Regions from separate parts of the Microbacterium binotii genome, predicted to be linked through region 3. Evidence: predicted binding sites of a transcription regulator. Region 3 holds the regulator's gene; each other region holds the start of a gene.
The links. The regulator HrcA, encoded in region 3, represses chaperone genes, less so after heat shock. The targets are predictions, from matches to a motif close to TTNGCACTCGNNNNNNNCGAGTGCNAA.
Positions count from the first base shown of each region.

Region 1: the regulator HrcA is predicted to act here: its motif matches at 5,296-5,322, upstream of LXM64_RS02935 (Hsp20/alpha crystallin family protein).
Region 2: the regulator HrcA is predicted to act here: its motif matches at 8,444-8,470, upstream of groL (chaperonin GroEL).

Region 1 covers NZ_CP090347.1:564,310-574,472, reverse strand. Annotated here, with positions in the region: gene LXM64_RS02970 (SDR family NAD(P)-dependent oxidoreductase) at 1-593, opposite strand, end outside; gene LXM64_RS02965 (hypothetical protein) at 637-951, opposite strand; gene LXM64_RS02960 (class I SAM-dependent methyltransferase) at 1,006-1,800, opposite strand; gene LXM64_RS02955 (helix-turn-helix domain-containing protein) at 1,799-2,659, shown strand; gene LXM64_RS02950 (hypothetical protein) at 2,682-2,990, shown strand; gene LXM64_RS02945 (RNA polymerase sigma factor) at 3,055-3,618, opposite strand; gene LXM64_RS02940 (hypothetical protein) at 3,615-4,379, opposite strand; gene LXM64_RS02935 (Hsp20/alpha crystallin family protein) at 4,775-5,212, opposite strand; gene LXM64_RS02930 (hypothetical protein) at 5,372-6,346, shown strand; gene LXM64_RS02925 (helix-turn-helix domain-containing protein) at 6,393-6,812, shown strand; gene LXM64_RS02920 (alpha/beta fold hydrolase) at 6,805-7,665, shown strand; gene LXM64_RS02915 (long-chain-fatty-acid--CoA ligase) at 7,707-9,419, opposite strand; gene pgl (6-phosphogluconolactonase) at 9,449-10,163, opposite strand, start outside.
Region 2 covers NZ_CP090347.1:985,264-995,426, forward strand. Annotated here, with positions in the region: gene LXM64_RS04975 (M15 family metallopeptidase) at 1-292, shown strand, start outside; gene LXM64_RS04980 (helix-turn-helix domain-containing protein) at 458-2,005, opposite strand; gene LXM64_RS04985 (hypothetical protein) at 2,118-2,459, opposite strand; gene LXM64_RS04990 (hypothetical protein) at 2,456-2,782, opposite strand; gene LXM64_RS04995 (MarR family winged helix-turn-helix transcriptional regulator) at 2,881-3,396, shown strand; gene LXM64_RS05000 (hypothetical protein) at 3,465-4,064, shown strand; gene LXM64_RS05005 (DMT family transporter) at 4,091-5,038, shown strand; gene LXM64_RS05010 (nitroreductase family protein) at 5,039-5,578, opposite strand; gene msrB (peptide-methionine (R)-S-oxide reductase MsrB) at 5,575-5,982, opposite strand; gene LXM64_RS05020 (DUF2332 domain-containing protein) at 6,052-7,056, shown strand; gene LXM64_RS05025 (DUF3263 domain-containing protein) at 7,066-7,335, shown strand; gene LXM64_RS05030 (LytR C-terminal domain-containing protein) at 7,382-7,984, shown strand; gene LXM64_RS05035 (cold-shock protein) at 8,120-8,323, shown strand; gene groL (chaperonin GroEL) at 8,507-10,126, shown strand.
Region 3 covers NZ_CP090347.1:1,873,298-1,883,460, forward strand. Annotated here, with positions in the region: gene LXM64_RS09415 (16S rRNA (uracil(1498)-N(3))-methyltransferase) at 1-578, opposite strand, end outside; gene dnaJ (molecular chaperone DnaJ) at 583-1,692, opposite strand; gene hrcA (heat-inducible transcriptional repressor HrcA) at 1,737-2,774, opposite strand; gene LXM64_RS09430 (carboxylesterase/lipase family protein) at 2,877-4,292, shown strand; gene hemW (radical SAM family heme chaperone HemW) at 4,294-5,508, opposite strand; gene LXM64_RS09440 (DUF1990 family protein) at 5,508-6,158, opposite strand; gene lepA (translation elongation factor 4) at 6,210-8,054, opposite strand; gene LXM64_RS09450 (alpha/beta fold hydrolase) at 8,107-8,844, shown strand; gene rpsT (30S ribosomal protein S20) at 8,962-9,222, shown strand; gene holA (DNA polymerase III subunit delta) at 9,287-10,163, opposite strand, start outside.

The sequences.
Region 1 (10,163 bases), 1.3 Mb from region 3:
GCGTTCGAGAAGCTCGTGGCGATGTTGCCCGGGTGGAACGCCACCGCGCCGATGCCCTGTGCGCGGTAGCGCCGATCGAGCTCTTTGACGTGGAGGATCTGCTCGAGCTTGGCGGTGCCGTAGGCGCGCGTGGCGCCGAAGGAGCGCTCGTTGTCGAGGTCGTCGATCTCCAGCTGACCGAACAGACGCGCGCCGACGCTGGAGGTGTTGATGATCGTGGCCGTGGAGGCGATGAGCCGGTCCATCAGCAGCTGTGTGAGCAGGAACGGCGCGAGGTAATTCACCTGAAAGGTCATCTCGTGTCCATCGATCGTGCTCTCACGCACCTTGCCGAAGATGCCCCCGGCGTTGTTGGCGAGCACGTCGATGCGGTCGTACTGCGTGAGCAGATCGTCGGCGAGTTCACGAACGCTCGCGAGATCGGCGAAGTCCGCGAGGTGCACACGCGACCCGACCTCTCGGGCGATCTGCGCGGTGCGCTCGCGATTGCGCCCGACGGGGATGACGGTGTGCCCCTGCGCGTGCAGCACCCGCGCCGCCTCCCGCCCGATGCCGTCGCTCGCACCGGTGATCACGATCGTCTTGCCCACCATGAGGCCTCCTTCGCCGTAGCTCGCGAAAGCCTAGTCCTCGTTGTCAGCGAGGCAGCATGAAGAAGAGCCCGAGGACCGCGAGCAGGAGCGCCGCGAGCGAGACCACGAGCGCGTGCGCGTTGCCCCCGTATCGCGCAGACCGCGCCAGAGCGATGATCGCCAGCAGCACCCAGAGCCACGAGGTGAACAGGAATGCCGCCATCGGCATGAGCGCCGCCATGCTGCTCGCGCCGCTCGTGGTCAGCATGATCCACGAGAAGGACGCCCAGAAGATCGCCAAGGGCACGAAGGCGATGTACGCGAGAACGAGATTCAACGCCTGCGGCGGACGCGGGCGGCCCCGCTGGTCAGAGCTCATGTCGTCCTCCGGCGTCGATGGGTCGGAAGTGCCACCGTACCCGGTCTGATCTCGTCAGGACACGCGGCAGATGATCTCACCGTGCAGGACCGAGAACCAGCCGTCGTCGGATGCGGCCCACTCACGCCATCCGGCGGCGATCCGGTCGAGCTCGTCGCCGTCGGTGTCAGGGCTGCTCTCCAGCTGCCGTGCGAGCGCGGACTGACGGATGCGGTCCGCCCACAGATTGCCCCACCACATCCGCTCATCGGCGCTCGCGTAACACCACGTGCTCGACGACGCGCTGATGTCGGTGAGCCCTGCCTCCCGCGCCCAGGAGAGGAGGCGTCTGCCGGCATCCGGTTCGCCGCCGTTGGCGCGCGCCGCCGCCTGGTACAGCTCCAGCCAGCGGTCCATCTCGGGCAGCTGCGGCCACCACGCGAACCCGGCGAAGTCGGCGTCGCGCACCGCGATGATCCCGCCGGGCCGAGTGACCCGCGCGAGCTCCCGCAGCGCCTGCACCGGATCCGCGATGTGCTGCAGCACCTGATGGGCGTGCGTGACCTCGAACGAGTCGTCGTCGAACGGCAGAGCGTGCACGTCCGCGATCCGCACGTCGACGTTCGCGGTTCCCCGCTCTCGAACGGTCGCGCGGGTCAGTGCTGCCTCGTCCTCGCCGATCTCGGTGGCGGTGACGTGGGCCACGCGATCCGCGAGATCGACCGTGATCGTGCCTGGCCCGGCCCCCACATCCAGCAGTCGGTCATCGGCTCCGAGGAAGGGCAGAAGGTAGGCGGCGGAGTTCTCGGCGGTACGCCAGCGGTGCGAGCGCAGCACGGATTCGTGGTGACCGTGGGTGTAAGTGGACATGCCTCCAGGCTCCGGCTTCGAGTCGTCCCGACGGAAGACCGTACTGTTCATAGGAGCGGTCCACCCACCCAGCCGAGAGGAGCCGGTCATCGCGAACGAACTCGGCGACTTCCTCCGTGCTCGCCGTCAGGACAGGGCGCTCGCGCCCGGGCACGACTCCCCCGGCGCCCGGCGGACTCCAGGCCTGCGCCGCGAGGAGGTCGCGACCCGCGCCGGGATCAGCGTCGACTACTACATCCGGCTCGAGCAGGGGCGCGAATCCCACCCGAGCGATGCCGTACTCACGGCTCTCGCCCACGCGCTCGCGCTGTCACCGGATGCGGCGCGTCATCTCGTGCGGCTCCGCGACGCCGACGCTGCGCCCGCCGAGCCGAGGGCGGACAGCGGCCTCCTCCCGCGGATGTCGGCGCTCGTCGCGGCGGTCCGCCCACACCCCGCGTACGTGCTCGACAGGTTCAGCACGATCGTCGCGGCGAACGAGGAGGGGATGTCGCTGCACGCCGGGCTCGCTGAGCTTCCGCCCCCGCAGCGCAACACGTGCCGCTATCTGCTGACCGACCCGCGCGCCCGGGAGACCTTCCTCGACTGGGAGGAGCTCGCCCGCGGCGCCGTCGCCCACCTGCGCGCGGCGAACGTCGACCGCCTGGATGATCCGCGACTCGGGGATCTCGTGCGCGAGCTCGGGACGAGGAGCCCGCAGTTCACGGCATGGTGGAGCGGCCACATCGTCGAGCGGCGCCGGGGCGCGACCACCCGCATCCGGGGCCTCGACGGTGTCGTCGTCGAGCGGAGTTATGAGATCCTCCATCTGCCGGACGACGCCGTGCGCCTGACGATCTGGCTCCCGCCGGCGGCGTGAACACCCGACCTACACTCGTGCCATGAGCGCTTTCCTCCCCGGTTCCCGCGGCACGCAACCCTGCCCGAATTGCGGCGCCCAGGTCGCGCAGTCGGACCGGTACCCCGAGTACCTCTGCGGCGAGTGCGAGGCTCGCGCAGTGGATGCGGACGGCGCCCGCGTCACCGGATCGAACGCCTCCTTCGGCGGCGGCTTCGTCCTGCACTGGCCCGACGGCGAACACGAGTCACTCCCCTGCGCCTCGGCCCGGGTCTGGGTCGACGGGCGCGAGTGGGAGTACTCCGAGGCGCGCTTCGGCGGGGTGCTGATCACGCCGGTCCGCGAGAACTGACGTCCGATAACAGATCAACATCTTCCGCGCCGAGGTACCGGTTGCCGGAGGGTCACCTCCTTGCTCACGACTCGAGCGCCTCGTATGCGCCACGCAGTCGTGTGAGTGCACGGGAATAGCGCGAACGCGCAGTCGCCGGACCCACCCCCACGACGCGACCCGCTGCCGCGATCGACAGTTCCTCCCACACCACGAGTCGAATGAGTTCCTGGTCGCGCTCTGGCAGAAGCTTGAGTGCCTCAGCTGCGATGAAAGCCTCGTCCGGGATAGGAGGGGCCGGTACGGATGCGGCGGCGCGCAGCGCTTCGTGCGCCAGGTCGCGACGTACGCGCCCGCGGCGGTGGGTCGACAGCACCTTCCGCGCGATCCCGTATGCCCAGGCTCTGCGTTCAGCCTCAGCGATCGGAAGACGCGTGCGGTGCTTCCAGAGCGCGATGAGCGTTTCGGAGGTGCAATCGGCCGCATCGTCAACGGGCGATACACGACGCGCGAAGTAGCGCAGCAGCAAAGGGACGAGCGGCGCCACGGCCTCCTCGAACGCCCCTTCCGCGGACCGAGTCACCCCGGTAAGAGCCTCGAAGATGTGCTCAGCATCGTTCTCACCGCCGATGGCATCGGCCGCGCTCACCGCCTGTCTCCCAGGACTTCGTTGTAGATCTCCTCGCCGAGCGCCGAGCGATCGACACCATCCCAGCCGGGCGCACCCTCGAACTGCGCCATCGCCTGGGCCGCATCGCTATCCCCTGCTGCGATCCGCTCGGCGTATGCACGCATGATGTCGGTGACGCCACCTCCGTCCGTCGCGACCAGCGTCGGCCAATCAGATGCTTCCGTGATCACTCGCGACGCGGCTTCTTGCGCCACGGCGTCACCCCTGTCGTGAGCTGCGATCCACGCGCCGAGCCAGTCCTTGTAAGACTCGGACTCGAAGGTGCGTCGGAGCAGCCGCTCCGGCGCGAGTGCGTTGTCAGCTGTCATGATCACCACGACACGGCCAGTGAGGTCCTCCCGGGTGACGCCCGGCGCGAGCGGCATCCACTCGGGGTAGACCGACTCGACGACCTCGTCGAGATCGGGAGCGCTCAGATCGATCCACTCGCTGTTGCAGTCGTACTCAGTACTCGTGCACGAACCGCGGTCATCGCCGGGGTTCGGCGATCCGAACCATCCGGTACGTGCGACAAGCCCTGAGGCGAGGGCACCTGCAGGAACGCCGACCACAAGAACTGCGGCCAGACTTGTCGCAATGAGCAGCCGACGTCGCGGCTTACGTGCTGCGCGCGACCGCCGCAGAGACTCGGATGCCTCGGCGGTCGACAAGGTGATTGCAGACGCAGGGTCAGCAGCACGCAGAACTGTGAGCAGCTCGGCGTCGGACATGGTGTTCATTGGTGATCCCATCGGGTGGCGATAACCCGTTCATGTCCGCTGCCGACCGAACCGTTGCATGGTCCCAACAACTTCCTCGCCGAGTCGCGTCCGGTCAGGGCTGGAGGGCTCGACTCCTTGAGGCTCCACGATCTTCTCGACGACAGTCTCCCGGCGCGCCGGCGCGGGGCGCGCACCTGACCGCTCACCCGGTAGTCGGCTATGCGTCGGCAAAGAATCACGAAAAGGTAACGGAAACCTCTTCCCCTCCGTTACCTCACCGTTATAGAGTGCTCGCACGGTAGTTGTTTTGCTGTGGCAGCTACCGACATGTGATTGCAGGACACTCTTGGTGCAAAGGGACAAGGGCCGGTCGGAAGCCTCTCCGACCGGCCCTTACTGCTGTCCGCGATGCGTCAGCTCTGCGACTCCGAGACCTGCAGCGCGGGGGCGTCGTCACCCGTCACGATCTCGACCTTCCGCGGCTTGGCCTTCTCGCTGACGGGGATCGTGACACTCAGCACGCCGTTGCGGTAGCTCGCCGAGATCTTCTCGGTGTCGAGCCCCTGACCGAGGCTCAACTGACGCAAGAACGTGCCCGACGTCCGCTCCCGCGTGATCCAGGTGACTCCGTCACCCGCCGAAAGCGTGCGCTCGGCACGGATGGTGAGCAGCTGACCGTCGATGTCGACGTCGACCGATCCGGGATCGATGCCCGGCAGGTCGGCGGTGAGGACGTAGTGGTCACCGTCGCGGTAGAGGTCCATCGGCATCTGCCGAGGGCCGCGCCGCGCGGTGTCGAAGAACGTGTTCGCCATGCGCTCCAGGTCACGGAGCGAGTCGTATGCAGCCATAGTCGTCTCCTCTCGAGCGGGATCGGATGCGGGATCCGACCCGTAGTCCCTAAGTTGAGCCCCCTTGGCTCAACAATCACAGATTAGCACTCTCGCATGGAGAGTGCTAGTTCTCACAGCGCCCTCCAGAGCGTTTCTGTGACCTCATAGAATCGGCGGGTGAACGACCCCGCCGAGGCGGCGAGACGGCCGCCTCTGCTGCGGAGGATCGCCCTGAATCCGCTGGTCTGGGCGGCCGCCTGCATCCTGGCAGCGCTGCCCGGATACCTCACCGACGGCGGATTTTTCTCGTACCTGATGTCGATCATCGCTGGGGCCCTCTGCGGGATCTGGTTCGTGAACCTCACGGTTCGCATGCCGCATCCGACCGGCGCGATCGTCCACCTGCTCGTGGCCGTCGCGCTCGCACCAGCGCTGTACGCATCGATCGAACTCCTTCCGCCGCTCTTCGCGCCCGGCGCACCGCGGGCGATCTACGCGGGGCTGCTGCTCGCACTGCCGCCAGCCGCCGGCTGGGTCTGGATCACGCTTCTCAACCGCGTGATCAACCTCCTGCCGGGCAAGACCCGAGCACAGCCGCGGGTACCGCTCGCCTGGGAGAACGACGGCGACGCGGTCATCGTCCGCTTCCGGGCGATCCCGATGCGGATGCGGGAGCTCACCGTGTGGATGGTCGCCACCATCGTCGTGACGGGGGCGGTCGTCACGACGGCGCTCATCACATTCAGCACCATCGTCGAGCGACTCGGACCCCGCCTGCTGATCCTCGCGCTCGGGGCGCTCTTCGCCTTCCCGGCCTACCTCGTCGTCACCGCACTGCTGCGCAGGCGCTCGGTCGAGGCGAGCGTGCGCGTGTCACGCGACCGGATGTGGATCACGGCAGGTGAGGCGACGCACGCGCTTCGGCTGAGCGAGATCGAGCGGCTGCGATGGGGCATCACGAGCGACTACGCGCGGCTTGAAGTCACCGCACCGGGGATCGATCTGGCGCTGCTGGTGGGCATCGCGAAGCAGGCGGACGGACTCGCATCCGAGCTTCCTCCGCTGCCGGCGCGCACCCTTCGTCTCGCCGAGGCGGAAGGGCTCGCGAAGTCCGCCTCGCGCCGCGGGCTGGTGACCCTCTCGCGCGAATAAGAGCTCCCTTACATACATTTATGTACGTTTATGGCAGTATGTAGCCGTGGAAGAGCTTCTGAGTGTCGACGACGTTGCTGCCCGTCTACAGCTCCGGCCCCGTACCGTGCGCGAGTACATCCGCAGTGGACGTCTGCAAGCGACCCGCATCGGCAAGCAGTACCGCATTCACATCAAGGATCTGAAGCTCATCGAAGGCGGTGCGCCCCTGGCAGCGCCCACCCAGGATGGCGCGTCGACGCGGACTGCGGCCTCCGTCGTCGTTCGCGTCGACGCCGCGAGCGCGGAACAGGAACGGCGAGTCTCAGACCTGCTCAATGCGAATGGGGCGGCACCCCGGGTCGCACTTCAGATCGTGCGAATGCCAGATGATCTCGCGCTCCAGATCATCGCGTCCGGTCCGCTCGAGGCCGTCCTGGACGTCCTCGTCACCATCAACAATGCTGTGGAGATCACGAATGAATGACCTCCGCTATCGCAGCAGCGCTGGTGCCCGCCAGATCCGCGAGACATATGAGCGGCTTCTGCACCGCTACCTGCCCGATGCCGGACAGAGCGTCGCACTCACCTCGATCGGCGAGATCACGGCAATCACCGCCGGATCTCTCACAGCTCCGCCCGTCGTCCTTCTGCACGGCTCGGGCTCGACGGCGCTGTCCTGGGCTCCGACCATCCTGCAGTTGGCCGGGTCGCATCACGTCCTCGCGCTCGATCTGCCCGGCGAGCCAGGTAGGAGCACGCCCACCCGGGTGCCCTTCGCCGCCGAGGATCAAGCCCGCTGGCTCTTCGAAGCGCATCAACAGCTCATCGGCGCCCCGGCCGCCTATGTCGGAGTCTCGCTCGGCGGGTGGATCGCCACGGCGTTCGCGGCACACCGCCCCGAGCTGGTGGAACGTCTGATCCTTCATTCGTCCAGCGGTTTCGGCCCGCGCAAGATCGCCCCGCTCGTTGTTGCCGGCCTCCTCGCCGGGCTCGGGGAGCGCGGCCGGAAGCGTGCTCTGTCCTATCTCACAGGGCCGCACCGGACCGACGAAGCGCGAACAGAACTCCAGCGACAGCTCGACCGGTACGCGATGCAGACCTTCGCACACTTCTCGCCTCGAACCGACAAGCTCCCCGAGCACCCGACGGAGCTGTTGCGGAACATCCGGGGTCGCGTGACCGCCACCTTCGGCGCAAAGGACCGGATGCTCGACGCCGTGGCGGCTGCCAGCCGCATCCGCTCGACGATCCCCGCTGCCGAGGTGGAGCTTCGCTCGCACGAGGGGCACCTTCTCAGCGATCAGCCCCGCCTGACCTACCGCCAACTCACCGACTGAGCAGACGGCGTGGCGATGCGGTATGTCAGGCGATCCGTGCCCTAGCGGGCCGAGAGTCGCTCGCGGACGACGCGGCGCAGCACCTTGCCGATCTGCGAGCGGGGCAGATCCTGCACCTCGACGATCCGCTTGGGCACCTTGTACGAGGTGATGTGCGTGCGCGCGAAGTCCCGCAGCGCGGCCGCGTCGAAGACTGCACCCTCGCGCGTGACGATCGCCGCCACCACATCCTCGCCGCCCGACGGACGGGGGATGCCGACGACGGCCGCCTCCGCCACATCCGGATGCAGCAGCAGCACCTGCTCGACCTCGGTCGGGCTGACGTTGAAGCCCCCCGTGATGATGAGCTCTTTGACGCGGTCGATGACGGTGACGAAGCCGTCCTCGCTCACCGTCACGATGTCGCCGGTGCGCAACCATCCTCCGGGAAGCAGCACGGCCTGGGTCTCGTCGGGCTGTTGCCAATAGCCCTGGAACACCTGCGGGCCGCGGATGAGCAGCTCCCCCGCTTCCCCGGCCGGACGGTCAACGCGCGGATCGTCGGGGTCGACGACCCGGATCTCGGTGCTCGGGAAGGGCACACCCACCGTGCCGGGGCGCCGCGAGGGCCCGATCGGGTTGCCGAGGGCAACCGGGGAGGTTTCGGTCATGCCGTAGCCCTCCACGAGAAGCCCGCCAGTCGCCTCCTCCCAGCGCGTCACCGTCGGTACCGGCAGACTCGTCGCTCCGGAGATCGCGAAACGGATGCTGGAGAGATCGACACCCTTGCGCGTGCTGGCCCGCGAGAGTGCGTCGTAGATCGGCGGCACGGCGGGCAGGAACGTGGGCTTCGACCTCGCGGAGGCGGCGATGACCGCATCCACGTCGAACTTCGGGAACAGCACGACGCGAGCACCCAGCGAGATCGCGAAGGTGAGGCAGAGGGTGAGCCCGTACGCATGGAAGAGCGGGAGCACGGCGTAGAACACCTCGCCACCCTCGGTGAGCCCCGGCACCCAGGCACGCCCCTGCGCGGCGTTCGAGCGGAGGTTGCGGTGCGAGAGGATCGCCGCCTTGGGCGTGCCCGTGGTGCCGCTCGTGAGCTGCAGAAGCGCGGTGTCGTCGAGACGCGGCTTCGGCCACTTACGCGGGAGCTTGCGCACGCGCACGAAGTCGGACCATTCGAGCAGGCCGCGGGCGCGCGGGCGGGTGGTCATGGCTTCGCGCGTCTCCCGCGCCTTCGCGACGGGCAGCCGCAGCGCCAGACGCTTGCCGAAGGGCAGCGCGTCCGGCATCCGCACGGAGACGATGGCCGAGGGCGCGACGTCTTCGGGGAACTCGGCGACCGTGTCGGCGACCTTGTCCCACACGATCGCGACGACGGCGCCGTGCACCTCGAACTGGTGGCGGAGCTCGCGCGGCGTGTAGAGCGGGTTGTGCTCGACGACGATCGCGCCGATGCGCAGGGCAGCGTAGAACGCGACGACGTGTTGGGGGCAGTTCGGCAGGATGAGCGCGACCCGGTCCCCCGCCTGCACGCCCAACTTGCGCAGGGCGTTTGCGGCGCGGGAGACCTGCTCCCCCAGCTCGGCGTACGTCGTCTCGGCGCCGAAGAACTCCAGCGCGACGCGGTCGCCGTAGCGCGAGACGGATGCGTCGAGAAGGTCGACGAGCGTCTCGGTGACGGGCTCGATCTCGGCCGGCACCCCCTCTGCGTAGGAAGCGATCCAGGGGCGGGCCTCGAGCGGTGAGCCGGAGATCGTGTCCGCGGTCATGTCCATTCCTCCCGTGCGCAGCGTTCGGCTCAGCCGGCCGCTGCCTCGTCGAACAACCACTGCACGGATCCTCCGGCGGCGGTGACGTGAGCCGCGACGACCGCGATCGGCAACGCGCCGTCGGCGAGCGCCTCGGCCAGCGCATCCTTCTTGCCTGCACCGGTCGCGAAGACGACCACATGCTGCGCACCGTCCAGCGCCTTGAGGGTGAGCGTGATGCGCGTGGGCGGCGGCTTGGGAGAGTTGTGGACTGGGATCACGAGCTCGTCGACCGGGCGGAAGTCGGGATGCCCGGGGAACAGCGACAGTGTGTGTCCGTCTTCTCCGACGCCGAGCCAGACCAGGTCCAGGCGCGGCGCTCCCGCATCCGTCTTCGGCAGCGCTGCGATCGCCGCGGCGTACCGGCGCGCGGATTCATCCTCGTCGACGTCCGTGTCGGGACGCAGCTGCACCATGGCGTCGAAGCCGGGCTGGTCCAGCAGCGCGGGAGCGATCGTGCCCCAGTTCGACTGCGGGTCACTCAGCGGCACCGAACGCTCATCGCCGATCAGGACCGTGACCTTCGACCAGTCGATCGCGTCCGCATCCTGGGCAGCGAGGATCGCGTAGGCCGCCATCGGCGAGCTTCCGCCGGCGAGCACCCAGACAGCGCCGCCGTTCGCCTCGATCGCGGCGCCCAGCGTGCGAACCGCGTCGCGGGCGGCCTCGGCGGCGACGTCCGCGGCCTGCGGGAAGGTGGTGATC
Region 2 (10,163 bases), 890 kb from region 3:
CTTCTCCCAAATAGAGCCTTGGCACTGGGAATACAACGGATCAACTGACCCAACACTGGAGGATGACTTGACACCCGAACAGGACAACCGTCTGAAGAACATCGAGAATCTGCTGGCCGTTCCCGGTCAGGGATACGGCTGGCCGCAGGTTGGCGCCAACCGGATCGCCGATGTTCAGAGCCGCATGCAGGTTCCGAACCAGGGCTATGACTTCCTGCCTGCGATCATCAATCAACTGCAGGCGATGACCGACCAGATCGCTGCCATCCAAGCCAAGGTGAACAGCCTCTAGGCGTCGTCGACCAACGTCCTCTCACAGCCGAAGCGGGAGGGGACGTTGTCGTTCGCTCGTGAAGGGGTTGCAGCTTCACGTCGTGTAGCCGGGACCAGCCAGCATCTCGAGGGTGTGCCCGTCGAGTCCGTGACGCGCGGACGTCGCCGCAGCGGAGACGCCGGCTCACCCGGCGAAGCCGTACGTCGCGGCGAGCGAACGCAGTTCTTCCACGGATGAGATACCGAGTTTGCGATATGCACTCCGGATCTGTGACTTGACGGTGTTGATCGAGAGGTAGTGCTCCGTCGCGATCTCCTCGAGCGTCGCGTCATTGAGGCGAACGCCCAGTACCGCCCGCTCGCGTGGTGTCAGTTTCTGGAACGGGTCGCCCGCATCGACTCTGGCGGCGCGGATGATCGCGTCGGCGACATCCGGTGAAAGCGTGTTGCTGTCAGCGGTGAGTTCGCGCACGTCGGCACGGGGGAGCAGCGCGAACGGCGAGTACAACTCCTGCTCCGACGCGATGGATGCGGCCAGACGGAACTCGTCCGCGCCCGTGCCCATCGCAAGATGGCGAGAGGCAGCCGCACGCAGCGCGAGCGCTGCGACCAGCGCGCGCGGCGCGTGCGAGGTGCTCGCGCTCATGAGCGAAGCCGCATGCATCACTCTCTCGTCGAACCCCGCGTGCGCGTCTGCTGCGATGCGTTGAACGCGCACGAGCGCGGAGGTGACCTCGCCGCCGAGATCGTCATCGACTCCCAGCGCCTCGCGGGCGGCGGTGTGCATTCCCAGCTTCGTGAGAAGAGCATGCTTCGAGAGAGCCACGAATGCGGCGCTCTGTCCCCGCGAGGCGGAGTCCGCGATGGCCATCGCGGGCGCGTCCACGCCCACCAGCAGGCGCATGGCTTCGCCGGGTGACTCCGCAAGGAGCGCGCTGACGTACATATGCGCATGAGTGCGTTCGCTCGCCGCCTGGAGATCGACGAGCGCGAGGCGCGCTCTTGCCTCATCGAAGGAGAGCCGGTCAGACAGAAGCAGCGCCTCCGCGAGGAGGACCACCGCGCGGCTGCGAGGTGCCCACCAGGCGTCCCCCATTTCGGGTACGCGCTCGAGCCACCGTCGCGCCTCCGAGTTCCGCCCGGCCAGTGCGTGGCACCATGCGATGGCGGCGGCGCTTCTGGCCTGGCCCATGAGGTCTCCCAGGAGAAGCGCCAAGTCGTAGCTGTAGGAGTACTCGCGGAACGCAGGCCGGAGATCGCCGGCGTGCTCCCACACGTAGCCCCATGCATACGTCATCTCCGGGAGAGCGGGCCGCATGTTCTCGCGTTCATCCGCTGCGCTCTCATCCACCACCCGGCGCGCGAGCAGGGCATGCTGCGTAGCTTCGTTCAGGTCGCCGCCGGCGCGCGCTGCCGCTGCCCGGATGGTCAGTTGGGTGACGCGGTCGAAGGCCGACTGCGCTTCGCTGGCGGACGTGCCGCCCCGGAACTTGGTCGTATGAGAGGCCGGATCGTCGATGATCCTGTCCAAGTACACCTTGCCCTGGATGATGCGTGAGTTGCGTCGGGCGAAATCCTCCGGGAATCGGAACAGCCATGTCCGCAGTCGACGGGGCTCCGTCAGGAGGATTTCACCCCAGTGGACCTCGATGAGACCGGCTGCGCGCTCCCAGTCGCGCGCCTCCAACAGCTGCTCGATCTGTCGGCCGATGGCATGCGTCAAAGTCGTCACCCCCGACACGGCATCGACGCCGTTTCGGGTAGGCGCCCTCTCCGTGCTCCGACACCCCTATGTCGGTCTGTTCGACCATATCAGCGGCGCCGTCCGGGCCGCCGGTGGACGGTCAGAACCCGGGGGCCAGAACTCCTGCGGTGACGGCCACAGCGATGGCAGCCAGCCCCGCCCAGGTCGCAGCCACGAAGGGCAGGCGTTCGCGAGTGCGCAACCGCTGCCGGTTTATCGGATCGGAGACGACCGTCGTCAGCGACGCCTTCGCGGCGGCGAGGGTCGCATAACGCCCCACGGGCGAGGAGAAGCGGTCGAAGGCGACGAAGCTGCCGTCGTCGTTGCGGTCGATGTAGCCGAAGAAGTCTCCGTCGCGCTGAGCGACGTACAGCCCGTCATCGGCCTGATTCCAGGTGGTCCGGGATGTGGCCGCGATGAACGGCGCGAGCGTCGTCGTCATGCCGCCCGCCGACGCGGCTGCTGCTGGGCAGCGGGAACCTCGTCGTCCATGTCGACCGTGAGCCCCGCCGTCGAACTGGCGGACTCGGCGAGCGACTGAAGGAAGACGGGGTTCAGCGATTCGGGCTCGGCGGAGGAGAAGACGAAGCGGAGCGGGATGGATGAGTGGATCCACAGTGTCTCGCGCCCGTCTGCACCGCGGAGATTGAGCGTGAAGGACTCCTGGCGACGCAGCTTCGTGGTGGCGACCACCTTGACGTGCGCCAGCAGGCGATCGCTCATCTCGACCGGGTCAGTGGCGTTTGCGTAGTAGAGCTGTCCCATGAGGATGCCTTTCGATCGAGAGGAAGCTTGTTCGATGTGGACATTACTAGGTAGACTAGCGATATGGCAAACAAACATTTCGCGAATCGTGAGTTTCGATGAGCGACCGCGCGATGTACTGGTATGACGCGAACGACGTGCGCCAGCAAGCGGGAAGGCGAGTGCTCGACGCGCTGCGGACCTATCGCGCCTCCGAGATGGCGATGCGCCGCCGTACCCAGGACTCCATGGGCATGGGCGAGAACGACCTTCTCGTGCTTCAGTACCTGATGCGTGCAGCCGGGCAGGGCGGGGAAGTCTCGCCCGTCGACATCGGCCGCTACCTCGGCGTCTCCACACCCTCGGTCACCGGCATCCTGGATCGGCTCGAGCGCAGCGGACACCTCAAGCGCAAGCCGCACCCGCAGGACCGACGGCGATTGCTCGTCGAGACGACCGATCTCGCTCACCTCGAGGTGCGCCGCACGCTCGATGGTATGCACACGCGGATGATGGCAGCCGTCCGTTCCCTCGATCCGAGGGAGGCTGATGCCATCGTCGGCTTCCTCCACGCGATGACGGAGGCTGTGGATGCGGTGGATCCCCCCGTCAGCGCTCAGGTCTCCACCGCCTGAATCCGTCTGATCACCCATATCGGGCAGGGCATGCTCGGGCGTACACTCGCCCGCACGAGGGGGTGGGGATGCGCGACGTCAAGATCACCGGCAGCGTCTTCATGATCGGGCTGGCGCTCGTGCTCACCGGGTGCGGCGGTACGCCGGACTCGCCCCCTCCCACCCGTGCGGCGGCTGTCTCGACAGGCACGCCTACGCCGACGCCGAGCGTCACCCTCACGCCGAGCCCTCAGGCGGAGTCGGTGCAGATCCCCGGTGATTGCGGCGCGGTCGGCTCCGCCGCGACCCGAGCCGCGACGGTAGACCAGATGACGGAGTACGGCGACGCGGCCCAGTTCACGCGCCCGGCGCCGCCGGGTGCGAACCTCGCCCTCGGCTGCAACTGGATCGTCGGCGACGCCACGGGCTACCTCCTCTTGATCAGTCGAGCGGATGCGGACGCGGCGCAGTCCTATGCGGAGTCGACGCTGCCGGCAGAGGGATATTCCTGCCAGGTCGGGGACGCGCCCGCCTTCATCTGCACGCAGACGCTCGCGGGGACCACCTACCCCGTCGACACCGTCGAGACGATCTACGTGCGCGACGGCGTGTGGATCTATCAGTCGGCGACGAACACCGATGGGGATGCGTTGCTGACGGACCTGGTCGCTGCTGTCTGGGGATCGTGAACCGCGCCGCCGCGTAGTCTCGATCGGTGACCTCGTCCCACCCGCGTCGCCTGCCCCGACCGATCGCCGTTGCCGGCGCTGTCCTCGTGGGCGTTCTCACCGCGACTCAGGCGCAGATCAACGGCGCGCTGGGTGCAGCGATCGGTGATGCGCTGACGGCCGCCGCCATCTCGTTCGGATCGGGTTTCGTCATCCTGCTCGCCCTCAGCGCGCTGCTGGCGGGCGGTCGTGCGGGAATCGCCCGCCTGGTCGCGGGCGTTCGCGAGCGCCGCATCCCGGTGTGGATGATCCTCGGCGGCGCCGCGGGCGCGTTCACCGTCTTCACACAGGGACTCGCGGTCGCGGCGATCGGCGTCGCGGCCTTCACCGTCGGCGTGGTCGCGGGCCAGACCGTCAACGGCGTCGTCCTCGATCGGGTCGGCTACGGCCCCGCCGGCGTCGTCGGCGTCACGATAGGACGCCTTGCCGGGGCTCTGCTCGTCGTTGCGGCGGTCGTCGTCTCACTGGTGGGCGAGGGAGCGGCATCCGTTCCTGTCTGGCTGCTCGTGCTTCCCCTGCTCGCGGGAGCGGGAATCGCCTGGCAGCAGGCCACGAACGGGCGGCTGCGCAACGAGGTGGGCAGTCCGCTGACGGCCACACTCGTGAACTTCGCCGGTGGCACCGTGCTCCTGACGGCTGCGGCCGCCGTGCAGCTCGTGCTTGCAGGACCGCGTCGATTGCCGACCGAGCCCTGGCTCTACGTGGGCGGCGCCATCGGCGTCGTCTACATCTTCCTGTCGGCAGCGCTCGTGCGGCACACCGGTGTGCTGCAGCTGGGGCTCGGCTCGGTGGTCGGCTTGCTCGGTGCGTCGGTCGCCATCGACGCGCTCTTTCCCGGACATGCCGGACCGCCCATCGGGGTGGCGTTGATCGCCGTGGTCGTGGCTGTCATGGGTGTCGTCGTGGCGACCGTTCCCCGATGGCGGCGTCGATGATCAGCGCGGGAGCCTGCTGAGGAACGCGGCACCGTCGATCTGCTTGATCCGCGTATCGCGGGACGGCTCCGGCTTTCGCCCGACGTAGAGCCACCCCAGCAGCCGTTCGTTCTTGCGCAGCCCGTGCACCTTGGCGACCGCTTTGCTCCGGGTGTAGTGGCCCGTGCGCCAGATGACGCCCCATCCGGCCTCGTCGAGAGCCAGGCTCAGCATGTGGGCGACGCCGGACGCGACCGCCTCCTGCTCCCAATCCGGGACCTTGTCCTTCTGGATGCGGGCGACGACCGCGATCAGCAGGGGAGCGCGCAGCGGCTTGGTCGATGCGCCGTCCTTCTTCTCTGCTTTGTGGATCGCACGCCCGAGACGCTCGCGGTCCTCGCCGCGCAGCTCGATCAGCCGCCAGGGCCGCAGCGACGAGTGGTCGGCCACCCGTCCCGCGGCCGCGACCATGTCGACGAGCTCGTCATGCGTCGGCGCCTCGTCGGTCACTTTGGACCACGATCGGCGCACGCGCATCGCGTCGCGTGCGCCGGTGGTCATGCGTCCGCCTCCGGAGTGAACTCGAGAGCAATCGAGTTCATGCAGTACCGGTCGCCGGTGGGCGTGCCGAAACCGTCGGGGAACACGTGACCCAGGTGGGAGCCGCAGGAGGCGCAGCGCACCTCGGTGCGCACCATCCCGTGGCTGTTGTCCTCGATCAGCTCCACGGCGTCGGGCCGGACCGACTCGTAGAAGCTCGGCCAGCCGCAATGCGAGTCGAACTTCGTTCCGCTCTTGAACAGCTCGGCACCGCACGCGGCACAGGCATACAGTCCCGCCCGCGACTCGTCGAGCAACTCGCCCGTCCAGGCGCGCTCGGTGGCCGCCTCACGCAAGACCGCGTACTTGTCTGCTCCGAGCTCCTCGCGCCACTGCTCCTCGGACTTGTTCACTGCGTAGCTCATTGGTCCTCCTTCTGCTCCATTCAACCCGACCTGCGAGGGCACTGTTCCCGTGTGACCGAGAATGAGCGGGTGAGCGAACTCGAGGCCGTCATCGCGCGTTACCGGCGCTTCGCCGAGGAAGAGGCGCCGGGTCGCAGCCGCCTCTATGAGCAGTGGGCGCTCGCGGTGCAGGCGACTCCGGAGCTCGCCGCCGTTCTGGCACGGATCCCCGCGACCCATAGGCAGCCGCCCCTCGTGTTCGCCGTCAGTCGGCTCCTCGGCGCACCGGAGGCGGAGGATGCGGATTGGGGAGCATGGGTGCTCGCGCACGCCGACATCCTCGTGGCGGAGTCCACGGCGCGCTCTGTGCAGACGAACGAGCCCGGGCGCTGCGCCGCGCTGCTTCCCGCGCTCTCACAGATCGAGGGCCCCTTCGCACTTCTGGAGATCGGGGCCAGTGCGGGCCTGTGCCTGTATCCGGACCGCTACTCCTATCGCTACGACGCGGATGCGGGACGAACGCGAAGGCTCGATCCGACCGCCGGCGCCGCTGCGGTCGTCCTCACATCCACGTGGAGTGGTCCGGAGACGGAGCTGCGCATGCCGACGGTCGTGTGGCGAGCGGGCATCGACCTGCATCCGCTCGACGCCCGCTCGACCGACCACCGTCGCTGGCTCACGGGGCTCGTCTGGCCGGGGGAGAGCGGACGTCGTGAGCGCATCGAAGCGGCGCTCGACGTGGCGGCCGAAGAACCGCCGATCCTGCGAGCGGCGGATGCGGCGGCACCGGGCGTCATCGCGGAGCTTGCGATGACCGCCCCGCCCGACGCGACCCTCGTGGTCACGACGCCGGGCGTGCTCGCCCACGTTCCGAGGGACGGGCGGCGACGCATCATCGAGGCGGCTCGGGCATCAGGACGCTGGATCACGATCGACGCACCGGGATTGCACGACGGCTGGAGCGCGCCGATCGAAGCGGCCGCCTGGCCGAAGGATCGCTTCGCGCTGGCGCTGGATGGCGAGGTGCTCGCCGCGGTCGACCCGTTGGGCGCGGCTGTGGAGTGGCGTCCGGATGCGGCGGGCATGCTCGGTTAGCGTGGCCCTGTGCCCGTGCGCGACCCCGCATCCGACGCTCTGAGCGAGCGCGACTCCCAGCTGCTCGCCTTTGAGGCGCGCTGGCTCGGACACACCGGCGCCAAGGAGGAGGCGATCCGCGTCGAACTGCAGCTCACCCCGGCGCGGTACTACCAACTGCTGGGACGGCTGATCGACTCGCAGGCCGCCCTGGCACAGGATCCGCTCCTCGTCGGTCGCCTGCGCCGCATCCGCGACGAGCGTCGGCGTGAGCGCTCGACGGCTCGCCGCGGCGCCTGAGACCTCGCTCCGCGGGCGGCACGACGCGCTCCGGTAGCATCGTGGGGTGTCCCGAACCCCGCATCCCCGCGACCGCTTCGACGACCTGCCGAACGCCTCGGGGCGTGTCGGAGCCCACCGCGCCGAGAACCCGCGCATGCGGGCGGGCGTGGTCACCCTCTGGGCGATCGTCGTCACGATCGTGCTCATCGCCGCGGGGATCTTCGGGAGCCTGGTGCTCTCCGGGCGGATCGTGCTGGTGCCCTCGCCGACTCCGACGCCGACTCCGACGCCCGAAGTGACGCCCGTCGTCGACATGTCCTTCTCCGTGCTGGTGCTCAACGCGACGCCGGAGACGGGACTCGCAACCACCCTGAAGGACGAGCTCATCGCGAAGGGCTGGGGCGCCGACCTCGTCAACGCGAGCAGCGCCAGCGCCACCGACTTCCCGCAGACGACGGTCTACTACGCCTTCCCGGGGGACGAGGCGGCGGCCAAGGGTCTCGCCGAGCTCATCGGCGGGGCGGATGTCGCCGAGAGCACTCAGTACCAGCCGACCGACGACGCCGGCACGGCCGATGTGGACGAGTCGCAGGCGAAACAGCTCACGATCGTGATCGGACTGGACCGCACCGCTGCGGGGGCGCCGAGCCCCACTCCGACCCCCTGAGGCTCCTCCTCGACGGCCGCGTGTTTCCGCGGCGTAAACAGTTTGCTGCTGCTGTGTCAACTGTGCCGGATCCGTCGCTTCGACGGTGTTTCGGCTGCATACGATGACTGCGTTCTACAGCATCAGGAGACTCGTATGGCCCAGGGCACCGTCAAATGGTTCAACGCCGAGAAGGGGTATGGATTCATCACCTCCGGCGACGGTGAGGACGTCTTCGTCCACTACTCAAACATCGACATGACCGGATTCCGCGTCCTCGAAGAAGGGCAGGCCGTGGAGTTCACGGTCGGCAGCGGACAGAAGGGTCCGCAGGCCGAGTCGGTTCGCATCGTCGCCTGAGACCCCTACTCGCGAGACCCCCGAGCGCCCGCCGGTGCTCGGGGGTCTCCTCGTGTGCGCCGCGCTCTCTCGCGGCACTCGCGGCGGCTTGCACTCCCCGGGGGCGAGTGCCAGAATGGATTAGCACTCGATATCACTGAGTGCTAAAGACACAAGCCAACGTCCGGGAGGGACGAGACACACATGGCAAAGATCATCGCTTTCGATGAGGAGGCCCGTCGTGGCCTCGAGCGCGGCCTGAACACCCTGGCCGACGCCGTCAAGGTCACCCTGGGTCCCCGTGGCCGCAACGTCGTCCTCGAGAAGAAGTGGGGCGCACCCACGATCACGAACGACGGTGTCTCCATCGCCAAGGAGATCGAGCTCGACGACCCGTACGAGAAGATCGGTGCGGAGCTCGTCAAGGAGGTCGCGAAGAAGACCGATGACGTCGCCGGTGACGGAACCACGACGGCCACGGTCCTCGCTCAGGCGCTCGTGCGCGAAGGTCTGCGCAACGTCGCAGCCGGCGCCGACCCGATCTCGCTCAAGAAGGGCATCGAGAAGGCCGTCGCCGCGGTGACCGAGGCGCTGCTGGCTGACGCCAAGGAGATCGAGTCCAAGGAGCAGATCGCCGCCACCGCGTCGATCTCCGCCGCCGACCCCGCGATCGGCGAGCTCATCGCCGAGGCGATCGACAAGGTCGGCAAGGAGGGCGTGGTCACCGTCGAGGAGTCCAACACCTTCGGCACCGAGCTCGAGCTCACCGAGGGTATGCGCTTCGACAAGGGCTACCTGAACCCCTACTTCGTGACCGACCCGGAGCGCCAGGAGGCGGTCTTCGAAGACCCCTACATCCTGATCGCCAACCAGAAGATCTCGAACATCAAGGACCTCCTGCCGATCGTGGACAAGGTGATCCAGGATGGCAAGGAGCTCCTCATCATCGCCGAGGACGTCGAGGGCGAAGCTCTCGCGACCCTGGTGCTGAACAAGATCCGCGGCATCTTCAAGTCGGCCGCCGTCAAGGCTCCCGGCTTCGGCGACCGCCGCAAGGCCCAGCTGCAGGACATCGCGATCCTCACGGGCGGCCAGGTCATCACGGAGGAGGTCGGTCTCAAGCTCGAGAACGCCACCCTCGACCTGCTCGGTCGTGCCCGCAAGGTCATCATCACCAAGGACGAGACCACGATCGTCGAGGGTGCCGGTGACTCCGCTCAGATCGAGGGTCGCGTGACCCAGATCCGTCGCGAGATCGACAACACGGACAGCGACTACGATCGCGAGAAGCTCCAGGAGCGCCTCGCCAAGCTCGCGGGTGGCGTCGCCGTCATCAAGGCGGGCGCGGCCACCGAGGTCGAGCTCAAGGAGCGCAAGCACCGCATCGAGGACGCCGTCCGCAACGCGAAGGCTGCCGTCGAGGAGGGCGTTGTCGCCGGTGGTGGCGTCGCGCTCATCCAGGCCGGTAAGACCGCGTTCCAGGGTCTGACGCTGACGGGCGACGAGGCGACCGGCGCGAACATCGTTCGTGTCGCGATCGAGGCTCCGCTCAAGCAGATCGCCCTCAACGCTGGCCTCGAGCCCGGTGTCGTCGCCAACAAGGTGGCTGACCTGCCCGTCGGTCACGGCCTGAACGCCGCGACCGGTGAGTACGGCGACCTCTTCGCGCAGGGCATCATCGACCCCGCCAAGGTCACCCGTTCGGCGCTGCAGAACGCCGCGTCGATCGCCGGTCTGTTCCTGACCACCGAGGTCGTCGTCGCCGACAAGCCGGAGAAGGCTGCCGCCGCTCCCGCTGACCCGTCGGGCGGCATGGACTTCTGAGTCCAGACCTCACGAACGGATGCCCCGGCCCCGCAAG
Region 3 (10,163 bases):
AGGATCTCGGGGGCATCGTGCAGCTCCCGCATCCTGGTGCTGAGCGACTCGGATGCGCCGGGCTCCAGCACGAGCGTCGGGACGGTGGCCGCGCGCTGCGCGATCTGCGCGCTCGTGCGGACCTCGCTCACTTCCGGCACCCACGCGCGATGCGCCTGCTTGGCGGCCTCGCGGACGATCTGCGCCCAGCGGGCGCGGCCTTTGACCGCCTTGGCGGAGTCCCAGCGCGAGACGCTGCGCGCGGCCTGCCAGGGCACGACCTCGGCGACGCCGAGCTCCGTCGCGGCCTGCACCGCCATCTCGTCGCGATCGCCTTTCGCCAGCGCTTGAACGAGGACGAGGCGCGGCGCGGGGGCCGGAACGTCCTCGCGCCGCCCGATCTCGACCGCCACTTCGCGCGGCGCGACGCTGACGCACGACCCGGTCGCCCAGACGCCTCGTCCGTCACCGATCGTGACCTCCTCGCCGACGCGCACACGCCGCACGGTGGCGGCGTGGTGCGCCTCGGCTCCCGTCAGCACGACTGTGCGGCCGGGATGCGCATCGGAGGCGTCGTCGAGCAGGAAGTGCAGCGCCATCGGATCAGCCGTTGCGGAAGCGGTCGCGCAGCTTGGCGAACAGGCCCTGCTGGAACTCCGACAGGCGGGGAGCCGGCGCCTTCGTCTTCTTCGCGAACTCCTCGATGAGCGCCCGCTCCTTGTGGTCGAGGCGGGTCGGGGTGACCACGTGCACGCCGATCTTCAGGTCGCCGCGCTGATTGCCGCGAAGCGGCGTGATGCCGCGCCCCTTGATCGTCAGCACGTCGCCGGCCTGGACTCCGGCGCGCAGTTCGAGGTCGACGGGACCGTCCAGCGCCTCGATCCGGGTGGTGGTGCCGAGGATGGCGTCGGGCATCGAGACGTCGAGCGTCGCGAGGAGGTCGTCGCCGTCGCGACTGAAGACCTCGTCGGCGGCCACGGTGATCTCCAGATACAGGTCGCCGTGGGGGCCTCCCGCAGGGCCCACCTCGCCCGAGCCGGGAAGCTGCAGCCGCAGGCCCGTCTCGACGCCCGCGGGGATGTCGACCGAGACCGTGCGACGCGCACGCACCCGGCCCTGGCCCTGGCACGTGGCGCACGGGTACGGGATGGTGGTGCCGTATCCCTGGCACGTCGCGCAGGGCTGGTTGGTGACGACGTTGCCGAGCAGGCTGCGGACCGTGCGCTGCACGTGGCCGCTGCCATGGCAGATGTCGCACGTGACCGGCGATGTGCCGGGCTGGCAGCACCCGCCCTCGCACGTCTCGCACAGCACAGCGGTGTCCACCTCGATGTCGCGGTGGGCGCCGAAGATCACCTCTCGCAGCTCGAGCGTCACGCGCACGAGGGCATCCTGGCCGCGTTCGGTGCGCGAGCGCGGGCGCACCCGTCCTGCGCCGCCGCCGCCGAAGAACGTGTCGAAGATGTCGCTGAACCCGCCGAAGCCCTGCGCACCACCGAATCCGCCGCCGTCGCCGCCCATGTCGTACCGGCGACGCTGCTCGCTGTCGCTCAGCACGTCGTAGGCGTGCGTGACGAGCTTGAAGCGCTCCGCCGCATCCTCACCGGGGTTCACATCGGGATGCAGCTGGCGCGCGAGCTTGCGGTACGCCTTCTTGATGTCGTCCTGCGATGCGTCGCGAGGCACCCCGAGTACTTCGTAGTGGTCTGCCACTTCAGCCTTCCCGTCCGCGTGCCGCGGAATCGTCTCGCACGCGCTCAGCGCGCGCGTTCGTCGTCTTCCAGCAGACGGCTCAGGTAGTGAGCCACGGCGCGGACGGCCGCGAGGTTGCTGGAGTAGTCCATCCGGGTGGGTCCGAGCACGCCCACGCGCGCCTGACCTCCGGTCGTGTCGTAATCGCTGGCCACCACCGACGCCTCGACGAGTCCGAACGCCTCGTTCTCGCGTCCGATGGATGCGGCGAGCCCCTGCTCGTCGGCCACCATCTCGCCCATCAGACGCAGCAGCGTCACCTGCTCCTCGATCGCTTCCAGCAGCGGGTAGATGCTGCCGCGGAAGTCGCCCTCCGCCCGGGCGAGGTTGGCGGTTCCCGCCATGACCAGCCGGTCCTGCCGGAACTCGTCGAGCTCCTCGCCGACGGTGCGCAGGAGCGCGCCAAGGGCGCGGTCGGCCCGGCTGTCCGTCAACGTCTCGGCCAGAGCCTGCGCCACGCGTTGCGTGCCCTCGCGCACGGGCCGCCCGGTCACGAGTACCGACACCTGCGCACGGAGCGTCGCCACATCGGTCTCCTCGAGCGGCTCGGGCCCTGCCATCAGACGCTGCGACACCCGGCCCGTGTCGGTGACGAGCACGACGACCAGACGCGACCCGCCGAGGTGGACGAGTTCGACGTGCGTGATGCTCGCGCGCTCGAACGACGGATACTGCACGAGGGCGACCTGACCGGTGAGCTGGGTCAGCGCGCGGACCGTGCGCCCGAGCATGTCGTCCAGATCGGCCGGAGCCCCGAGGAAGGCGGTGATCGCCGAGCGCTGGGCACTCGTGAGGGGTCGCAGTTCGGCGAGGTGGTTCACGAAGACGCGGTAGCCCTTGTCGGTCGGCACCCGACCGGACGAGGTGTGCGGTGCGGTGATGAGCTCCTCGTCCTCGAGCAGCGCCATGTCGTTGCGGATCGTCGCGGCGGACACGCCGAACGAATGACGTTCGACGATCGACTTGCTGCCAACGGGTTCGCGCGTCTCCACGTAGTCCTGGACGATCGCCCGAAGCACATCGAGCCCCCGATCGCTGACCATGCGCACTCCCTCCTGGCACTCGAGGTCTGGGAGTGCCAATTCTAGCGCGCTCGCGAGGCGAGTCGCCGGTAGGCCGCCCGTAGACTCTCGAGAGGAGGTCGCATGTCGCATCCCGTCATCCACACCGAGACCGGAGTCGTATCCGGAACCCTCTCCGAGGGGATCGAGCGCTACCTCGGCATCCCCTACGCGAAACCGCCGGTCGGAGAGCGCCGATTCGCTCTTCCCGAGCCGGTCGCGGCCTGGGACGGCGTGCGCGAGACCACGGCGTTCGGACCCACATCGCCGCAGTCGCCCTATCCCGGGTTCGTCGGCGAGCTCCTCGCGTCGACGATCATCCCCGGCGACGACATCCTGACCGTCAACGTGTGGCGACCCGCAGATGCGGACGGCGCCGCGGTGATGCTGTGGTTCCACGGCGGAGCGCTCGAACGCGGCACGAGTGCCATCAGCACCTATGACGGCACACCGTTCGCGCGTGACGGCGTCGTCTTCGTGTCGGCGAACTATCGTCTCGGCGCCGAGGGCTTCTCGGTCCTGCCGGACGCGCCCCGCAATGTCGGGCTCGCTGATGCTGCCGAGGCCCTGCGATGGACCCACCGCAACATCGCCCGTTTCGGCGGCGATCCGTCGAGGATCACCATCTTCGGGGAATCGGCCGGCGGCGCCGTCGTCGCCGCGCTTCTCGCCCGTGAGGATCTGCGCCCGCTCCTCGCCGGGGCCATCATCCAGTCGGGACCGCTGGACGCCGAGACCGCCGAGCGCGCCGCCCGGCCGACCCAGGACATCGCACGCAAGCTCGACTCGCCCGCCACCGCCGAGGCCCTTCGAACGATCTCGCCGGAGCGACTCGTCGCGGCGAGGGACGAGCTGACGGCATCGTCCACGTTGCTGAAGGCCGCACCGGGCTTCAACGCGACCATCGATCCGGCGACGTTGCCGGAGACCCCGCGCCGCGCCCTCCTCGACGCCGACCTTCCGGTCATCATCGGCACCAACACCGACGAGTACCGCCTCTGGTACCCCGTGGCTGCGCTCGCGAAGCTCTCGCGCCGCACGTATGCACTTCTGGCGCTCGCGAAGCGTCTCCCACGAGGCGTATGGCGCGCGTACCGGCGGGCTTTCCCCGAAGCCTCTCCGGGAGAGATCATCGGACAGGTCCTGACGGATCTGGCCGTGCGACAGCCGGCGATCGAGGTCGCGCGCGCACGCAGGGCACCCACCTTCGTCTACGAGTTCGCCTGGCCGAGCCCGGTGCGTGATCTTCGCGCCGCGCACGCACTGGACATCGGCTTCGTCTTCGACGCGCTGGGCGACTCGGGCGCGATCACGATGGCCGGGACCGGCGCACCGCAGGAGTTGGCCACGCGCATGCACGCCGACTGGATCCGTTTCGCCGAGACCGGCGATCCCGGCTGGCCCGGGTTCCGGGACAGCCAGATCGTGCGCCGCTACGACACCTCGACGGAGGATGTGCCGCTGCCACGCGCGGAGGTGCTCGCGGCGCTCACCCGCTGAGTCAGTCGGTCAGCGCGCGGACGACCGCGTCGGCGAGCAGCCGGCCGCGACGCGTGAGCACGATGCGACCGCGCAGAGCGGTCGCGCCGTCGACGAGCCCGTCGGCGATGAGGCCGGCCACGGCGCTGCGCCGATCGCTCGGAACGACCTCGATCGGCAGACCCTCGCGGATGCGGGACTCCAGCAGGATCCGCTCGAGCGTGCGCGCCTCTTGGCCGGGTACCTCCCGGGCCGCCGCCGGCGACGAGCCCAGCGAGAGCCGTTGCGCGTACGCGGCCGGATGCTTGACGTTCCACCATCGCACGCCGGCGACGTGGCTGTGCGCGCCCGGACCGAACCCCCACCAGTCGGTTCCGCGCCAATACGCGAGGTTGTGGCGCGAGCGGTGGTCTGCGCCGCGCGCCCAGTTCGACACCTCGTACCAGTCGTAGCCCGCATCCGCCATCGCGTCGTCGACGAGCTCGTACATCTCCGCCTGCAGGTCGTCATCCGGCGCGGGCACGTCACCGGAGCGGATGCGGCGGGCGAGCTTCGTGCCGTCCTCGATGATGAGCGCGTAGGCGGAGAGATGATCCGGCTCCAGCGCGAGGGCGGCATCGACCGATGCGCGCCAATCGGAGAGGGACTCCCCCGGTGCGCCGTAGATCAGATCGACGCTCACGTCGAGCCCGGCCGCCCGCGCCCCCGCGACGGCCGCGGCGACGTTGAGGGGGTCATGCGTGCGATCGAGCGCGGCGAGCACGTGCGGGACGCTCGACTGCATGCCGATCGAGACGCGGGTCACTCCCGCCTCGGCGAGCTCGGCGAGGGACGCGGGAGTGACCGAGTCGGGATTGGCCTCGACCGTGATCTCGGCGTCCGGAGCGATGCCGAAGCCTTCGCGGACGGCGTGCAGCATTCCGCCCAGCGCGGCCGACGAGAGCAGGGTCGGCGTGCCCCCGCCGAAGAAGACGGTCTGCGCCGGCCGCGGGGCGTCTGCCAGCACCCGGGTCGCCAGCGCGATCTCACGGCTCAGGTCGTCGGGGTAGTCGTCGCGTCGGTGGCCGCGCAGCTCATCGGCCGTGTAGGTGTTGAAGTCGCAGTATCCGCAGCGCACACGGCAGTACGGGACGTGGATGTAGACCCCGAAATCGGTGCCCGGATCCACCACGGTGCCCTCGGGGAGAGCCCCGTCGGCGGGCGCGATGTCGCCGTCGGGAAGTACGGATGGGGCCATCAGGCGGGGGTCGTGTACATGGGTGAGATCGCGCGCAGATACCGGCCGAACAGCTCGCGGCGGCGGCGGCGCACGAGTGCGGGGAGAAGGCGGTAGAGCGGGGCCACCGGGCGATCGAATGCGCGAACGGTGAACCAGACCTCGTCGTCGCCGCGCCACTCGATCATGAACGATTCCTCGCCGCTCACCACCGAGTCGCGCACCGTGCCGAGCGCGAACCCGATACGGCGCTTCTCCTCGACCACGAAGATCACGCGCAGCTCGGCGTCGACGCGATAGCCGCCGACACGGCCGCGCACGTGCACCGACGAACCGGCGGCCACATACGGCGTTCCGTCCGCATCGAAGCGCTGGTCGGCGTCGAGGCGGCTCGGCGCGATGGGCTGGCCTTCGTCATCGAACGAGACGCCCGAGTAGCTCGGATCGGATGCGGGGCGCACCTCGGCGATCGAGATGCCGCCGTCACGGAGGGCACTCCAGGAGAGCAGCGCATCTCCCGCCGAGCGGAAGCGCTCCTCGCCGCTGCCGAGCTTCCACGACTCCTCGGCGGGGATGCTCTTCTCCGGCGGGTACTGGAGGAGGTCGGGAGCCTGCGTCGCCCCGACGGCGGCGTAGTCGACGGTCTCGTCCCGGAAGGTCCCACGGCGCATGGTCTCCAGCGTACCGAGCCGGCCTGGATGCACGATCCGAATGTGAATCCCCTACTTCTTCGTCTCGACGTCACCCGACAGCGCGGCGATGAACGCCTCCTGGGGCACCTCGACGCGTCCGACCATCTTCATGCGCTTCTTGCCCTCCTTCTGCTTCTCGAGCAGCTTGCGCTTACGCGTGATGTCACCGCCGTAGCACTTGGCGAGCACGTCCTTGCGGATCGCGCGGATGTTCTCGCGGGCGATGATCCGCGCCCCGATGGCGGCCTGGATCGGAACCTCGAACTGCTGACGAGGGATGAGCTTGCGCAGCCGCTCGGTCATCATCGTGCCGTAGGCGTACGCCTTCTCACGGTGCACGATCGAGCTGAAGGCGTCGACCTTCTCGCCCTGCAGGAGGATGTCGACCTTCACGAGGTCGGCGGTCTGGGACCCGGCCGGTTCGTAGTCCAGGCTGGCGTAGCCCTGCGTGCGGCTCTTGAGGTGGTCGAAGAAGTCGAAGACGATCTCACCCAGCGGCATGTTGTAGCGCAGCTCGACGCGGTCCTCGCTGAGGTAGTCCATGCCCAGCAGCGTCCCGCGGCGCGACTGGCACAGCTCCATCACGGTGCCCACGTAGTCCTTCGGCAGCAGGATGCCGACCTTGACGACCGGCTCGGAGACCTCGGCCACGCGGCCGTCCGGGTACTCGCTCGGGTTGGTGACGGTGACCGTCTCTCCCGTGTCCGTCATGACCTCGTACGTCACGGAGGGCGCGGTGGTGATCAGGTCGAGACCGAACTCGCGCGAGAGGCGCTCGGTGATGATCTCGAGGTGCAGGAGCCCGAGGAACCCGCAGCGGAAGCCGAAGCCGAGGGCGACGGAGGTCTCCGGCTCGTACTGCAGCGACGCGTCGGACAGCTTGAGCTTGTCGAGCGCCTCGCGCAGCTCCGCGTAGTCACTGCCGTCGATCGGGTAGATGCCCGAGAAGACCATCGGCTTGGGGTCGGTGTAACCGGGCAGCGCGTCGGTAGCGGGCTTGCGGTGGTTCGTGATCGTGTCGCCGACCTTCGACTGGCGCACGTCCTTCACGCCCGTGATCAGGTATCCGACCTCCCCGACGCCGAGGCCCTTGGTGGGAACCGGCTCGGGGCTGGATACGCCGATCTCGAGCAGTTCGTGGGTGGCCTTGGTCGACATCATCTGGATCCGCTCACGCGGCTCGAGCTTGCCGTCGACCATGCGGACGTAGGTCACGACGCCGCGATACGCGTCGTAGACGGAGTCGAAGATCATCGCGCGCGCCGGAGCCGCGGGGTCTCCGACGGGTGCGGGGATGCGCTCGACGATCCGATCCAGCAGCGCTTCGACACCCATGCCGGTCTTGCCGCTGACGCGGAGCACGTCCGCGGGGTCGCCGCCGATGAGTCCCGCGAGTTCGGCGGCGTACTTCTCGGGATCGGCCGCGGGCAGGTCGATCTTGTTGAGCACCGGGATGATCGTCAGGTCGTTCTCGAGCGCGAGGTACAGGTTCGCGAGCGTCTGCGCCTCGATGCCCTGCGCCGCATCCACCAGGAGGATCGCGCCCTCGCACGCGGCGAGCGATCGGCTCACCTCGTAGGTGAAGTCGACGTGCCCGGGGGTGTCGATCATGTTGAGCGCGTACGTGCCGTTCGCGTCCGACCAGGGCATCCGCACGGCCTGGCTCTTGATCGTGATGCCGCGCTCGCGCTCGATGTCCATGCGGTCGAGGTACTGCGCCCGCATGTCGCGGTCGGCGACGACACCGGTGATCTGCAGCATCCGATCGGCCAACGTCGACTTGCCGTGGTCGATGTGGGCGATGATGCAGAAGTTGCGGATCAGCTCGGGCGGAGTCGCGGACGGCTGCAGGGGCTTGAGGGCGCGCGGTGACATGTTCCGTCGATTCTACGGGGAGCAGCCGCCCGCCCGAGCCTAGGCTGGGGCGATGACGGTGCAGGTGGTCCTGGTGCACGGGATCCGGACGTCCGCTTCCATGTGGCGCGCCCAGCGGGAGAGCCTGACGGCCGCGGGCATGGGCGTGACCGCCGTGGACCTTCCCGGTCACGGCACGCGCATGGCCGAGCCGTTCACCCTCGACGAGGCGTTCGCGACGATCGACCGTGCCGTGCGCGTCGCGGCCGAGCGCGGGCCCGTTCTGTTGGTCGGTCACTCCATGGGCGGCCTGCTGTGCATCGAGTACGCGGGACGCGTCGATCCCCCGCCGATCGCCGGGTTCATCGCCGCATCCTGCACCGCGGTGCCGCGCGGGCTGGGACTGCGCATCTACCGGACGCTGGCCCGCGGCTTCGACGCGCTCCCCGATCGCGGGATGCGGCTGACCCGGTACGTGCTCTCCCGAACGCTTCCCGAGCACACTCGAGACGACTTCGGCGCGGGCGGATACGCCCTCGACGCCCAGGACGGCGCGCTCGCGCAGCTCGCTCGGCTCGACGTGTTGACGGCTCTCGCCCGCATCCGCGTCCCGCTGTGGTTCGTCAATGGCCAGTACGACCAACTGCGCGTCAGCGAGCGTCTCTTCCAGCGCATCGCGCCCCACGCGGAACTCATCGTCATCCCCCGCACGAGCCATCTCGTGTCGGCGATGCGCCCCGAGGCCTTCGACGCCGTGATCGCCCTCGCCGTCGCCACGATCGAGGCGGGCGCGAAGGACCCGGTCTGGTAGACTCCTTGTTTGGCTTGCGCGTGAAGGGTTTTCCCGCTCTTCACGACCGCCGCGAAGCGCCCCTCTACCGCTGACCGGCAACTTCCGAGCAGACTCCGAAACGAAAGTTCACGACACGTGGCAAACATCAAGTCGCAGATCAAGCGCAACAAGACCAACGAGAAGGCGCACGAGCGCAACAAGGCCGTCAAGAGCGAGCTGAAGACCGCGGTGCGTCGCACCCGCGAGGCCGTCGCCGGTGGCGACAAGGCTGCCGCCGAGAAGGCGCTCGTCACGGCTACCAAGAAGCTCGACAAGGCCGTCAGCAAGGGCGTCATCCACAAGAACCAGGCCGCGAACCGCAAGTCCGCGATCGCGAAGCAGGTCTCCGCTCTCTGAGCCGTTTCCTCCTCGAAGGCCCGTCGCTGTTGCGGCGGGCCTTCGTCGTTGTCGCGGAGGGGGTTCAGGCCGCGTAGGGAGCGCGCGTGGCGATGACCGTGACGAGGCGTTCGAGTGCGAAGACGGCGTCGCGGGAGCCGCCCTTGACCTCGGCGTCGGCGCGCGCGGTCGCCTGGATCGCAAGACCGAGCGAATCCTGGGTCCACCCCGACAGATCGCGGCGCGCCCGGTCGACCTGCCAGTCCTTCATGCCCAGCCGTGTCGCGAGCTGCCGGGACGGCTCGCGCGTACCGGCCACCCTGGCCATCGTGCGCAGCTTCATCGCGATCGCCGCGACCATCGGAACCGGGTCGGCACCGGAGTCGAGTGCCTGCCGCAGTGCGAGGAGCGCCTCCCCGTAACGACCGGCGATCGCCGTGTCGGCGACCGTGAAGGCGGAGGTCTCCACGCGTCCGCCGTAGTACCGCTCGACGATCTGCTCGGTGATGTCGCCCTCGACATCGTTCACCAGCTGCTGGCAGGCGGCGGCGAGCTCCGTCAGATCGTCGGAGAACGCACCGACCAGTGCGCGCAGGGCGGCGGGCACGATGCGTCGGCCCGCCTCGCGGAACTCGCTCGCCGCGAAGTCGTACCGGTCGGAATCGCGCTTGATGGCGGGGCACGCCACCTCGACGCCTCCGCCGGATCCGGACCTGATGGCTTCCAGCAACTTCTTGCCCCGCACACTCGCGCCGGTGTGCCGCAGGACGACCGTGGCACCCTCCTGCGGGTTCTCCAGGTAGGCCAGGGCCTCCGAGAGGAACGCGTCGGAGCACTTCTCGACACTGCGGATGCGGACGAGTCGCGGCTCGCCGAACAGCGACGGCGCGCTCACGGACAGAAGCGTTCCGGCCGAGTAGTCGGAGGCGTCGATGTCGGAGATCTCGAGGCTCGGGTCTTCG